Regions from separate parts of the Arthrobacter sp. YC-RL1 genome, predicted to be linked through region 1. Evidence: riboswitches for the same ligand, from Rfam matches in the RefSeq annotation. Region 1 holds a riboswitch; the other holds the start of a gene.

Region 1 (6,666 bases):
TCATCGGCTTCGACGTGATCCCGCAGTCCGCTGAAGAGGTCAAGATCCCTTCGCGGCAGATCGGCAAGCTCGTGGTCATTGCTGTCATCATGGCGACCCTGTGGTACGTCATGGTGGTGCTGACCACCGCCTCGGCGATGCCGGCCGCGGATCTGGCGAACGCCAACATCGCCACCGCCGACGCCTTCGGCGCGCTGTTCAACTCGGATTTGATGGCCAAGATCCTGATCGCCGGCGGCATCGCGGGCATTCTGACCTCCTGGAACTCCCTGCTGCTGGGCGCGTCCCGTCTCGTGTTCTCGCTGGCCCGCTCCGGCATGCTGCCCGACTGGTTCGCCCGCCTACACCCGAAGTACAAGACCCCGCACAATGCGCTGCTGTTCATCGGCGGCATCTCGCTGGTTGCCCCGTTCTTCGGCGAACGCATGCTGGGCTGGCTGGTGGACTCGGGTGCCCCGAGCATCATCATCGCCTACTTCCTGGTGTCCGTGACCTTCCTGCTGCTGCGCCGCCGGGAACCGCAGATGGACCGCCCGCTGCGCGTGGGCGGCGAAGGCCGCTTTGGCGAGGTCATCGGCTGGGCCTCGGTGCTGCTGACCTTCGGCCTGTTCAGCCTCTACATGCCCGGCATGCCGGCGCAGCTGACCTGGCAGCCGTGGCTGATCTTCGCGATCTGGTGGGCCATGGGCGCGCTGTTCTTCTTCAAGGTCCCCGGCGGCATCCCCGCTGGTGTCGACGCCGAAGAAAAGGTGCTCGAAGTCGTCAGGGCACGACGCAAGAAGTAGCGTTTGTCTGGCACTGCGTGCAGGGCGCGTCCGTTCGCGGACGCGCCCTGCACGTATTTCATGCGCAGTTCCCGGCGCTCGGGTGTGCGCGGCTCCTAGCGCTTGACCTCGTAGCACAGACGCATGACCCCGCCGCTGAGCTCCTGGGCGCAGAGCAGTTCCAGATTGGTGCGGGCGAGGCCCGGGGCGAAGTAGGGGGTCCCGCCGCCCAACACTATCGGGAACAGGTTGATCCGGTATTCGTCGATCAGTCCCAGCCGCGCCGCCTGGGCGGCCAGGTCCGCCCCGCCGATGGCGATCTCCGTGTCGCCTCCCTGCGCCTTCAGCGACTGGATCTCCTCGCCCAGGGACCTGGTGGCCAGCCGGGCGTTGCCCTGCACTTCATTCAGCGTGCGGGAGAACACGACCTTGGGCAGAGGGTTCCACAGTGCGATCCAGTCCAGATCCAGCTTTGTGCTTTCCGGGTTATCCGCGGCGGTCTCCCAGTACAGCATGACCTCGTAGAGCTTGCGCCCCATGAGCTGGACACCGAGATTCTTCGCCTCGTCGATGGAGGCCTGGTAGATGTCGTCACCCGGAACGCTCCAGTCGATTCCGCCATCCGGACCGGTGATGAATCTGTCCATGGACATGGACATTGAATAGGTAACCTTGCGCATTGCCGCCGCCTCTTTCGAAGTTGCTTCCACGGTACGCACCGCTGGGCGCGCTGGAAAGGGCCTGCAGCGCACTGCCAGCATGGGACCCGTCCTGCGCTGGAAGCCAACCCGCGTGCGCTGCAGGCCAATCCCTAAATCCCGAATCCGTAGCAGACTAGGTTCGATATGTGTGACACGGCCAACACCTGGAGCCGACATCGGCGCTGGCCTGCACGGGAGAAAAGGGGAATTGTGGAGAACAAAACCGTCATTGTCGTAGGCGCAGGTTCGGCCGGATCGGTGGTCGCGCGCCGGCTCGTGGACGCCGGAGCCAGCGTCACCCTGTTCGAGGCAGGCAACGAGGACACCAACCCCGCCATCCACGACCTCTCGCGCATGGGGGAGCTGTGGCACAGCGAGGACGACTGGGACTACTACACCGCGCCCATGAACGGCACCGCCAGCAAGCCGATGCACCTGCCGCGCGGCAAGGTCATGGGTGGCTCGCATGCGCTGAACGCCACCATCTGGGTGCGCTGCGCCCCGCAGGACTTCGACCACTGGGCCAGCGTGAGCAGCCCCGACTGGGCCTGGGAGAACGTCCTGCCGGTTTACAAGGACATCGAGAACTTCTCCGGAGGCGCCAGCGAGCTGCGCGGCGGCGCGGGCCTGCTTCCCGTGGTCGACAAGTACCCGCTGGACGAGATCCACCAGTCGATCATCGAGGCCGCAGTGCAATCCGGCGTCGAGCACAACCAGGACTACAACGGCCAATCCCTGGAAGGCGTCTCCCAGGAGCAGGTGAACATCGTCGACGGCGAACGCATCAACACTTGGAAGGCCTACCTGAAGCCGGTGCGCGAGAAGCTGCGGATCATCACCGGCGCACAGGTTCACTCGCTGCTGGTCGAGGACGGCGCGGCGGTGGGCGTGCGCTACCGCAGCGGCGGGCAGCTGCACGAGCTGCGCGCGGACGAGGTGGTGCTCAGCGCCGGCGCGCTGGGCTCCCCGCAGATCCTGTTGCGTTCGGGCATCGGCCCCTCGGCGGAGTTGGAGGCCGCCGGCGTCGCTCCGCTGCTGGATGCCCCGCAGGTCGGCAAGAACCTGCACGACCACCTGCTGGCCCCGGTGATCGGGCAGACCACTGCCAAGGACATCCCGGCGCCGCGCACCGGCATCTCGGTGTCGCAGACCCACCTGTTCGCCAAGTCGCGGGAGGATCTGGACGTGCCCGACACCCAGCCGATCTTCTTCTCCGTGCCGATGTACTCGCCGGGCATGGAACCGGTTCAAGGCACGGCATTCACCCTGCACTCGGGCATCATTGCCCCTCACAGCCGCGGCGAGCTGACGCTGTCCGGGCCGTCGCTGGACGACCCGGTGCGCATCGACCTCAACGCGCTGGATGACCGGCGGGACATGGACGCGTTCCTGTTCTCCATCAAGCAGTGCCGCGACATCATGGCGCAGCCGGCGCTGGCTGGGGACTGGGGAGCGGTGGAGGTCTATCCGGGCGCCGAGGTGCAGGACGACGCGGCGCTGGAGGACTACATCCGCAACAACGTGGTGACCTACCACCACCAGGTGGGCACCTGCCGTATGGGCGTCGACGCGCAGGCGGTGGTGGATCCGCGGCTGAAGCTCAACGGGCTGAAGGGCCTGCGGGTCATCGACGCGTCCATTATGCCGCGCATCACCACCGGCAACACCAACGCCCCGGCGGTGCTGATCGGTGAGCTCGGCGCGAAGTTCCTGCTGGAAGACCTGGCCGCGAGCCGGTAGCCGCCGGCCTGTTCTCCCGTGCTGACGCCAAGGGCCTCGCACCGTCATCCCGTGACGTTGCGAGGCCCTCGATGGTTGCCCAAAGGCGCTAGCTGTCGATGCTTTCCTTGGCCTTCTCGGCCTGGGCTGCGCCGGCTGACACGGTGCTGCGGTAGGCGGCCGCCTCGCGGCGCTCGTGGGCGACCTTGCCGGCGTGGGCCAGGCGCAGCGCCTCGTGCTTCGGATCGCGGCGGACCCCTAGGTAGCCGATGCCCAGCCCGATGAACCAGAGCGGGGTGGCGATCAGCGCGACCAGCGTGTCGGCCTGGGTGGTCAACGCCCACAGGATGAAGACGAAGAATGCCAGCACGACGTACGGCATGAACCGTCCGCCGGGCATCTTGAAGGCGCTGGCGTCATGCAGCTGCGGGCGGCGGGCCCGATAAGCCAGGTAGCTGAGCAGGATGATCGACCAGACGAACATGAAGCAGAGGGCTGAAATGGTGGTCACCAGCGTGAACACCGCCATCACCGAGTCGCCGCTGTAGAGCAGCGCGACGCCTGCCAGCAGGAACATGCATGAGAACATCAGCGCGTTGCGCGGCACCTTGCGGGAGGAGAGCCGCTCGAACTTCTTCGGGGCGTCGCCTTCCAATGCCAGGCCGCGCAGCATGCGCGAGGTCGAGTAGATGCCCGAGTTGGCGCTGGAGGTGGCGGAGGTGAGCACCACGAAGTTGATGATGCCCGCGGCGCCGGCCAGCCCGGCCAGGGTAAACATGCCGACGAACGGGGATTCCTCGGCGGAGAACAGCGTCCACGGCTCGACCATCATCAACACCAGCAGCGCGCCGACGTAGAAGAACAGGATGCGCAGCGGGATCGAGTTGATCGCCTTGGGCAGGGTCTTCTCCGGGTCCTTGGTCTCGGCCGCGGTGGTGCCGACCAGTTCGATGCCCACGAAGGCGAACACGGCGATCTGGAAGCCGGCCACGAAGCCCATGGCGCCGTTCGGGAACATGCCGCCATGTGCCCAGAGGTTGGAGAAGGAAGAGCTGATGCCGTTGTGCTGGAAGCCTGTGATGACCATGGCCAGACCCACCACGATCAGCGCGCCGATGGCGATGATCTTGACCAGGGCGAACCAGAATTCGGTTTCACCGAAGGCCTTCACGGTGCTCAGGTTCAGCACCAGCAGCAGGGCGATGCAGGCCAGGCCCGGGATCCACAGGGGCAGGTCGCCCCACCAGAAGGCGACGTAGTGCGCGATGGCCACGACATCCGCGATGCCGGTGACAACCCAGCAGAACCAGTAAGTCCAGCCGGTGAAGAAGGCGGCCCAGGGGCCGAGCAGGTCGCCGGCGAAGTCGGCGAAGGTCTTGTAGTTGAGGTTGCTCAGCAGCAGCTCGCCCATGGCGCGCATGACGAAGAAGAGCATGAAGCCGATGATCATGTACACGAAGATGACCGAGGGGCCGGCGACGGCGATGGTCTTGCCGGAGCCCATGAACAGGCCGGTGCCGATGGCGCCGCCGATTGCGATGAGCTGGATATGGCGATTGGAGAGTCCGCGTTCGAGCTTGGGGGCAGAGCTGGTTGAGCTCATTCAGGCGCCTTCCGGGAGTGGGGGATCCCGCACCCGACGCAATCCGGGACAAGCTGGTGGGCCTGTCCGCGGACAGCGCTACCTTCGAACACGCGCATCGTGGTGTTCTCCTGTTTTCGGCCGCATAAGGCTCAAGCGCTCAAAGCAAGTGCCTGCCGCGACCACGGGGGAGCATCATGGGCGTGCCCGCGAGTGCGGCACTGTTCTGATGTTCCTCCCCAATCTGTTTGCGTACCTGAGAGTTTTCACTTCGCGCCGAATACTGGGCGAAGCCTGCTCCTTCGGTGAGCGCGACCTTCATCGCGCTACTTTCCAGATGTGCCTGTTCGTGGCGGTACGGGGGCCTGAGAGTTTCCCGGGGAGGAATTGCTCCTACGGCGCCCGCCCTTGGTTCAGGACGGGGCTCTCCCGCCACGCATCAATGGCTGTTTGGTGACTGCCATCACAGTATGCCTTGGAAACGTGAAGCGATGCAAATTGAATCTGCCGGAAAATCGTCGTAAAGCCTCAAAAGGTCCTTTCGAAAATCCTTATTGACAAGTGCGTTTCAATTCCGTCTTGTGGCTTAAAGTTTGAAACGGCGCAACGCTTAATATGAGACCCCAGGTTCCCGCCCCTGGGTCGCGTTCGGGGAGGCAATCTGTCCCGCTATGAAATCATTTCATTGTGAAATGATATTCTCGGTGGGTGAATGAACAGAAACCGCCCCAATTCCAATGGAACTCCTTGAGTTATCTGGCGACCCGGGTTGGGCGCGTGGGTACCACGGCGCTCGGTGCGCTCATGGACGCCGAGGGGCTGACGCGCCACCACTTCACGATCATCAGCGCACTGGAAGAGTCCGGCGCGATGTACCAGAACGACCTGGCCGACCGGGCCAATATCAACCGCGGCCATATGGTCGCCTACCTCGACCGGCTGGAAGCGCACGGTACGCTGCAGCGCACCGTGGACCCGGCGGATCGCCGCCGCCGGCTCATCGAGCTGACCGCTGAAGGGCGTCGTTTTGCGGACCGTGCCGTCGAAGCGGCCCGCGAAGGCGAGGAGAAGATCTACAGCGTGCTGGATGCGGCCCAGCGCGACCAGCTGCGCGGCCTGCTGCAGCTGGTAGTCGCCAGCGAGGAGGAAGCTCGCCCGTGATTGCCCACGCACAACAGATCTGGAAGCACAGCGTTGCCGTCGCCCCGCGCATGCCGGCGTTGCGGCCCGCGGCCCGGGCCACGTTCTGCCTGGCGGTGCCGCTGCTCATCCTCGCCAGCCTGGGACGGATGGATTGGGCGATGTATGCAGGGTTCGGCGCCTTCTGCGCAGTCTTCGGCCGCTACGACAACTACGCGGTCCGCTTCTGGCAGCAGCTCAGCTGCGGCGCGGTGCAGGTAGCATCCATGCTGCTGGGCACGCTGTTCTCCTTTCTCCAGACGCCGTTCATCGTCGATGCACTTGTCTTGGCCGTGATCGCCTTCGGCTCCAATCTGGTGTCGCGCGGGGTGCGCTGGCTTCCGCCGGGACCGATCTTTGCGGTGTTCGCCGGCGGTGCCTGCCTCTCGGTTCCGGCAAGCGGCGAAAGCTTCATCGGGGTGCTGCTGGTCGGTGCGGGCACCGCATTGTTCAGCCTGCTGGTCATGCTCGGGCTGTCGGCCCGACGCGGCCGACTGGCGGCCGCGCTGAAGGCGGAACCCACCTGGGCGCCGACCGAGAAATCGGTCCATGAATCCGTGCGCATGGGCATCGCCGTCTTGTTGGCCGGTGTCGTGGCCTATCTTCTTGGGGGAGACCACTGGTACTGGGCGAGCCTTGGCGCAATTTCCGGGGTGATGGGGGCAACCGTCCACAGCCGGGTTGCCCGGGCCCTGCAACGCTGCGTCGGAACCTGCATCGG
Region 2 (6,666 bases), 350 kb from region 1:
GGCGTTGGCGCGGCGCAAGGACTCCGGAGCCTTCGCACGTCTCTTTAGGCGGCGGGGGAGGTCAGGTGGCAGGATTAAAGCCATGACGATCACCGCAGCGGCAGACGGATCAGCCCTAGGAAACCCCGGCCCGGCAGGCTGGGCCTGGTACATCGACGAGGCGAACTGGGCCTCCGGCGGCTGGGACCATGGAACCAACAACATGGGCGAGCTGCAGGCGGTCCTCGAACTCTTCCGCGCCACCGCCCAGTACCCGGAGCAGGAACTGAAGATCCTGTGCGACTCCCAGTACGCCATCAACTGCATCAGCAAGTGGATGCCGGGATGGAAAAAGCGCGGCTGGAAAAAGGCCGACGGCAAACCGGTGCTGAACCAGGAGATCCTCAAGGAATTGGATGCGGCGATCAAGGACCGCAAGTACACCTTTGAATGGGTCAAGGGCCACGCCGGGCATGACCTGAACGAAGCTGCCGACGACCGTGCCCGTGCCGCCGCCACCGCGCACCAGCAAGGCACTGCGCCGGACCCGGGCCCCGGTTACACCGCCGGAGCGGCATCTGCCGCGGCAGCTTCCACCGCAGCCCCTGCCGCCCCCGCTGAAGCAACCGCTCCCAAGTCCGCCCAGGATACGGCTGCCACGGTCTATGAACTTGAACTGGGCTTCCTCGACCCGCAGATCCGCACCAGCTTCGCCGAGCTGAGCGATTTCCTGCATCCGGGATACCAGGAAGTCACCCGCGGTGGCGGGCTGCTGGATGTCGCCACGGTGCGCACCCAGCTCGAAGCCGGGGCGCAGCTGCCTGCCACCGGCGAGGTGCAGGTGCTCACCGCCCGCGAGGTCGACAGGGATCTGGCCCTGCTGGCCTACCGCATGAAGGTCGAGGGCTCGCCGATCCTCGTGGTCTCCTCATGGTGGCAGCGCACCGAGAGCGGCTGGAAGCTGCGCTTCCGCCAGGAAACCGTCCAGCAGTAGCCGCAAGGCGATGGGCATCCCGCCCCAAACGGCGAAGGCACGAACCCCGCACGGTTCGTGCCTTTGCCGTTTTGCCGGGGCGGATTGCTAGAAGTGCCCCGAGGAGATGTTGCCCTTTTTGTAGTTGATGCGGTTGGCCAGCCAGTTGACCGCCCAGAGCGCGACGCCAAGGGCCAGCAGCAGCCCCGCAATCTCATACTGCACCCAGTCCGCGCGCGAGCGGGCCCATGGCCCGATCAGGAAAGCGCTGGTGGCGGCGCCGAGGATCGGGATGATCGTCGGTGCGCGGAAGGAATCCTCCGGCGCCTTGTCGCGGCGCAGCACCAGCAGTGCGATATTGACCATCGTGAAGACCACCAGCAGCAACAGGGCGGTGGTGCCGCCGAGCGAGCCGACGATCCCGCTTTCGGTATCCAGGTTCACGTAGACCACCAGCGCGATGGCCAGCAGCGTGGTGAAGATGATCGATAGCGTCGGGGTGCGACGCTTGGAATGCACCTTGCCCAGCACCTGCGGCAGCACACCCTGGCGGGCCATGCCGTAGAGCAGGCGGCTGGCCATGAGCATGTTCATCAAGGCGGTGTTGACCACGGCGAAGACCGTCAGGAACGGGAAGATCGCGTCCACCGGCAGGCCCGGGGCGCCGATGCGCACGACATCGAGCAGGATGCCCGCGTCAGGATTCTTCGGGTTCAGCAGGTCGCCGGTGGGGATCACCATGATGATGGTGACCGCGACGAGCATGTAGATCACGGCGCAGATGCCCAGGCTGATGAGCATGATGCGCGGGAAGGTCTTGTTGGGGTTCTTGGTTTCCTCGACCAGATTCACCGAATCCTCGAAGCCGACCATCGCGAAGAACGCGATGGCGGTGCCCATGGTGACCGCTGCGAACAGGCTGCGGTCCTCGGGGGCCTCGAAGACCACCAGTCGGCTGATGTCGCCGTGGCCGCTGGCGATGGCGCCGATGCCGATGGAGATGATCACTGCCATGATGCCCAGGGAGATCACCGTGAGCACCATGTTGAACTTGACCGATTCCCCGACGCCGCGCAGGTTGATCAGGGCCAGGATCACGATGATCGCGATGGCGGCGAACATACCGGCTTCGGGTGTGGTCGGCACGCCCTCGATGAATTGGCCGAAGCCGATCAGCAGGTTCTGCCCAACCAGGGTGGCCGAGGTCGCGGCGCTGGTGATGCCGGAGCAGGCCACCGTGAAGGCCACCAGAAAGGTGACGAAATGGATGCCGAAAGCCTTGTGAATATACAAAGCAGCGCCCGCCGCGTGGGGATACTTGGTGACCAGCTCCATGTAGCTGAAGGCGGTCAGCGTCGCAATGGCGAAGGCGATCAGGAACGGCAGCCAGGCGGCGCCGCCGACCTGTCCGGCGACCTTGCCGGTGATCGCGAAGATGCCTGCGCCGATGATGTCGCCGATGATGAGGAACATCAGGAGTTTGGGGCCGATGACCCGCTTGAGTTCGGCGGGTTGTCCGCCTGGAGTTGAGTCTTCTCGGGTTGCAGTCATAGGCGGATGAGCCTTTCCAATCTTCGATTCGAGCTGAAGAATGCGACATATTTTGTCGTCGTCTATTCAATGGGCGAAATCGATCACTATGCTAACAGCAATAAATGCTTGTCGTTCCGGCCTTTTCGGAGGTTATTCCTCCGTTTATTGAGAATGGCTCTTTGAGGAACTTATGGTTCAGGCATGATTTCGCCGGAGAACGCGAATTTCCGCTGCGGCTACTAGTGTTAGTTGCAAAGAGACATGCTTTCGAAGGATTTAGATGGAATCGGTCATAACTGACGACTTTGCCCCGCTCGCGCAGGCGCTGCAGGACCGTGCCGCAGTGGAGGACGGCTACTCGGCGCAGCTGGCCGTGTACCACCGCGGCGCCCTGGTGTTGAGCCACAGCGTGGGGGAGCACCTTTCGGGGGATGCGCTCACCTGCGTGTTCTCCTGCACCAAAGGGCTCAGCGCACTGGTCATCGCCCTGCTGGTCCAGGACGGGCTGATCGATCCGGTCGCCCCGATCACCGACTACTGGCCCGAATTCGGCACCCACGGCAAGGGCAAACTGAGCGTCGGGGAAGTGCTCAGCCACCAGGCCGGAGTGCTGGGCGTCCCCGGCGGGGTGCCCAGTCAGGTGTTGCTGAACTCCTCGGAATATGCCAAGATCCTCGCCACCATGCCGAGCATCTGGCCGCTGGGCCAGAACATCGTGGGCTACCACGCCATCACCATGGGTGTGCTCATGGAGGAACTGGTCCGCCGGGTCACCGGCAAAGAGCTGAAAGAGGTCTTCGAGGAACGCATCCGCAAGCCCCTGGGCGTGGACGCGTATATCGGGCAGGACGACTCGCTGGAACCGCGCTACCGTGACGTGCTCCCCGCCGCCCCGGCCGAACCGGCATTCTTCGACCCCTTCTCCCCGGCAGGCCTGGCAGTCAACTCGGCCTCCGGGTTCGCGCTGGACAGCGGTCCGGTCTACAACTGGCACGAGCTGGCCAACTCCCGGCAGGTCCGCAGGCTCGGCCCGGCCTCCATGGGCGGCGTCGCCGATGCCCAGTCGCTGGCGGCCATCTACGCGGCCTCCTTCGGCCCGGTGCCCTCACTTGGCGCCGCCCGGGGGTTCCTGAGCGAGGACACCTGGTCCCGGGTATCCGCGGAGCTCGTCTACGGGCACGACCGCACCAACGGGCTGCTCCAGGCCTTTGCCCTGGGATTCATGAAGGCCACCGCCCGCAACGACTATGGTTCGATCTTCGCCTACGGCCACGACGGGGCGAACTCCTCGCTGGCCTTCGCCGATCCGGCCTACCAGCTCGGCTTCGCCTACATTCCGTCGCGCAACGAGGGCGAGAAGAGCATTTCCACGGGCGTGCAGCTCAGCCAGCTGGCGCGCCAGGTGGTTATCGGCAAAATGATGCAGGCCAAGGGCTAGGAGGAAGAGCATGGCAAAGTTTCTGGCAATGGGGGACTCCTTCACCGAAGGCGTTGGCGACGACGATCCGCTGCGCCCCAACCAAGTGCGCGGCTGGGCGGACCGGGTGGCCGAGGTGCTGTGCGCCCGCGGCGACTGGGAATACGCGAACCTCGCGATCCGCGGCAAGAAGATCGGGCAGGTGATCAACCAGCAGATGGACCAGGCGCTGTCCATGAAGCCCGACGTGGTCTCCCTCTACGCCGGCGGCAACGACATCCTGCGGCCCAAGGCCGACCTCGAGGCGCTGATGCGCAGCTACGACAGCATGGTCAAGCGCTTCGCCGATGCCGGGATCACCGTGCTGCTGTTCACCGGCTTCGACACCGTCGACTCGCCGCTGTTCTCCAAGACCCGCCCGCGCACCGCGATCTACAACGAAAAGGTGCGCGAGATCGCCGACCGCTACAACACGCTGGTCGCCGACTACTGGCGTTGGCGCGAATTCTCGGACGTGCGCTACTGGGCCGTGGACCGCCTGCACATGGGCACCGCTGGCCACACGCTCATGGCCGCCAAGGTGCTGGACGTGCTCGGAACCCACGGCGTCACCGAGGGCAATTGGTCCTCCGACATCGAAGTTCCGGTGCTGCCAGCGGCTGCGGTGAACGCCCCCCGTCAGAAGCTGCGCCAGGACCTCGGCTGGGCCCGGGAATACCTGGCTCCATGGGTCAAACGCCGCCTGACAGGCACTTCCTCGGGGGACAGCCTGAGCGCAAAATACCCGGACTACATCCGGCTGGGCGCGGAAAGCAGCTAGCGCTCGTCATGCAGGGGCTCCGGGGCCGAAAGATTGTTTGCAGTTGGCCCCGGGGCGGGTACCATGGGAGGTGTGTTGTGGGTCATTGGCCCGCAACCGAAGCCATAGAAGGATGGCGGGAGAGTCCCGTTCACACCATGGACGGGCGCCGTAGGAGCAATTCCTCCCCAGGAAACTCTCAGGCACCCGTACCGCCATCAAGAGGCAACTCTGGAAAGTAACCGGCCTGTTCCGGTTCACCGAAGGTGCAAGCAACCGGTTTGGTAGGCCGGCTGCGTAAAACTCTCAGGTTGTGCAACAGGGATGGGGAGGGACAGCGACCTTCCTTTGGCATGCGCCAAGACAGATCCCCATGGAGACACCTGCACCATGACCATCACGCAGACTTCTGCTAACACGAACAGCGAATTCGTGTCCCGCCATATCGGCCCGCGTCAGTCCGACGTCGAGACCATGCTCCAGACCCTTGGCTACAACAGCCTGGACGAGCTGATCGACACGGCAGTTCCCGCCGACATCCGCCAAGATGCCGCTCTGGACATCCCGGATGCACTGACCGAGACCGAGGCACTGGCCCACCTGCGTGAGCTGGCCTCCAAGAACGTCATGAAGACCCAGATGATCGGCCAGGGTTTCTACGACACCATCACCCCGGCAGTCATCCGCCGCAACATCGTCGAGAACCCGGCCTGGTACACCGCCTACACCCCGTACCAGCCTGAGATCTCCCAGGGCCGCCTCGAAGCCCTGCTGAACTTCCAGACCATGGTCATGGACTTGACCGGCATGCCGATCGCCAACGCCTCGCTGCTGGACGAATCCTCCGCCGCCGCCGAAGCCGTGCTGATGATGCGCCGCGCCAACAAGAAGAAGTCCAACGGCAAGACCGTGCTGGACTCCAACATCTTCCCGCAGACCATCAAGGTCGTGCAGGGCCGTGCCGATGCGCTGGGCTTCGAGGTCGAGGTCGCCGACCTGTCCGCGGGCTTGCCGGAAGGCGACATCTCGGGCATCGTGCTGCAGCAGCCGGGCAACGACGGCTCGATCGCCGACCACGCCGAGGTCATCGCCGCCGCCAAGGCCGCCGGCGCGATGGTCACCGTGATCGCCGACCTGCTCTCGCTGACCATGATCGCCGCCCCGGGCGAGCAGGGAGCCGACATCGCGGTCGGCAACACCCAGCGCTTCGGCGTGCCGCTGTTCTTCGGCGGCCCGCACGCCGCCTACATGGCCGTGGCCAAGGGACTTGAGCGTTCCATGCCGGGCCGCCTGGTGGGTGTCTCCACCGACGACGCCGGCACCAACGCCTATCGCCTGGCCCTGCAGACCCGCGAGCAGCACATCCGCCGCGAGAAGGCCACCTCCAACATCTGCACCGCCCAGGCGCTGCTGGCCATCTGCGCCTCGATGTACGCCGTCTACCACGGCCCTGCAGGCCTGAAGCAGATCGCCACCCGCGCCCACAACCACGCCCGCGTGCTGGCCAGCTCCCTGGTCGCCGGCGGCTTCGAACTGGCATCGCAGGCCTTCTTCGACACCGTGGTCGTGACCGTCAAGGACGCCGAGGAAGTCATTGCCAAGGCCAACGATGCAGGCATCAACCTGCGCAAGGTCTCCGGCACCCAGGTCGGCATCTCCACCGACGAGACCACCACCTCCGCCACCGTCAAGGCCCTGGCCGGCGTCTTCGGCGTGGAACTGTCAGCACCGGAAGGCTTCGAGATCCCCGAGGGCCAGGTGCGCACCAGCGCCTACCTGACCCACCCGATCTTCAACACCATCTCCTCCGAGACCCAGATGATGCGCTACCTGCGCCGCCTCTCGGACCGCGACCTGGCCCTGGACCGCACCATGATCCCGCTGGGCTCGTGCACCATGAAGCTGAACTCGGCCGCCGAGATGGAATCCATCACCTGGCCTGAGTTCGCCTCCATCCACCCGTAC

Evidence for each region. Region 1 has a riboswitch for glycine ahead of cycA (D-serine/D-alanine/glycine transporter). Riboswitches for the same ligand answer to the same signal wherever they lie in the genome.
Region 2: linked by a shared signal. The riboswitch ahead of gcvP (aminomethyl-transferring glycine dehydrogenase) and the one ahead of cycA (D-serine/D-alanine/glycine transporter) in region 1 are both predicted to bind glycine.

The regions. Positions count from the first base shown of each region.
Region 1 is NZ_CP013297.1:605,416-612,081, forward strand. Features, by position in the region: gene ATC04_RS02760 (amino acid permease) at 1-785, shown strand, start outside; gene ATC04_RS02765 (dihydrofolate reductase family protein) at 881-1,444, opposite strand; gene ATC04_RS02770 (GMC family oxidoreductase) at 1,676-3,205, shown strand; gene cycA (D-serine/D-alanine/glycine transporter) at 3,294-4,787, opposite strand; glycine riboswitch at 5,110-5,208, opposite strand; gene ATC04_RS02780 (MarR family transcriptional regulator) at 5,544-5,927, shown strand; gene ATC04_RS02785 (FUSC family protein) at 5,924-6,666, shown strand, end outside.
Region 2 is NZ_CP013297.1:958,765-965,430, forward strand. Features, by position in the region: gene ATC04_RS04460 (RNase H family protein) at 83-973, shown strand; gene ATC04_RS04465 (APC family permease) at 1,061-2,503, opposite strand; gene ATC04_RS04470 (serine hydrolase domain-containing protein) at 2,766-3,923, shown strand; gene ATC04_RS04475 (SGNH/GDSL hydrolase family protein) at 3,934-4,722, shown strand; glycine riboswitch at 4,829-4,926, shown strand; gene gcvP (aminomethyl-transferring glycine dehydrogenase) at 5,092-6,666, shown strand, end outside.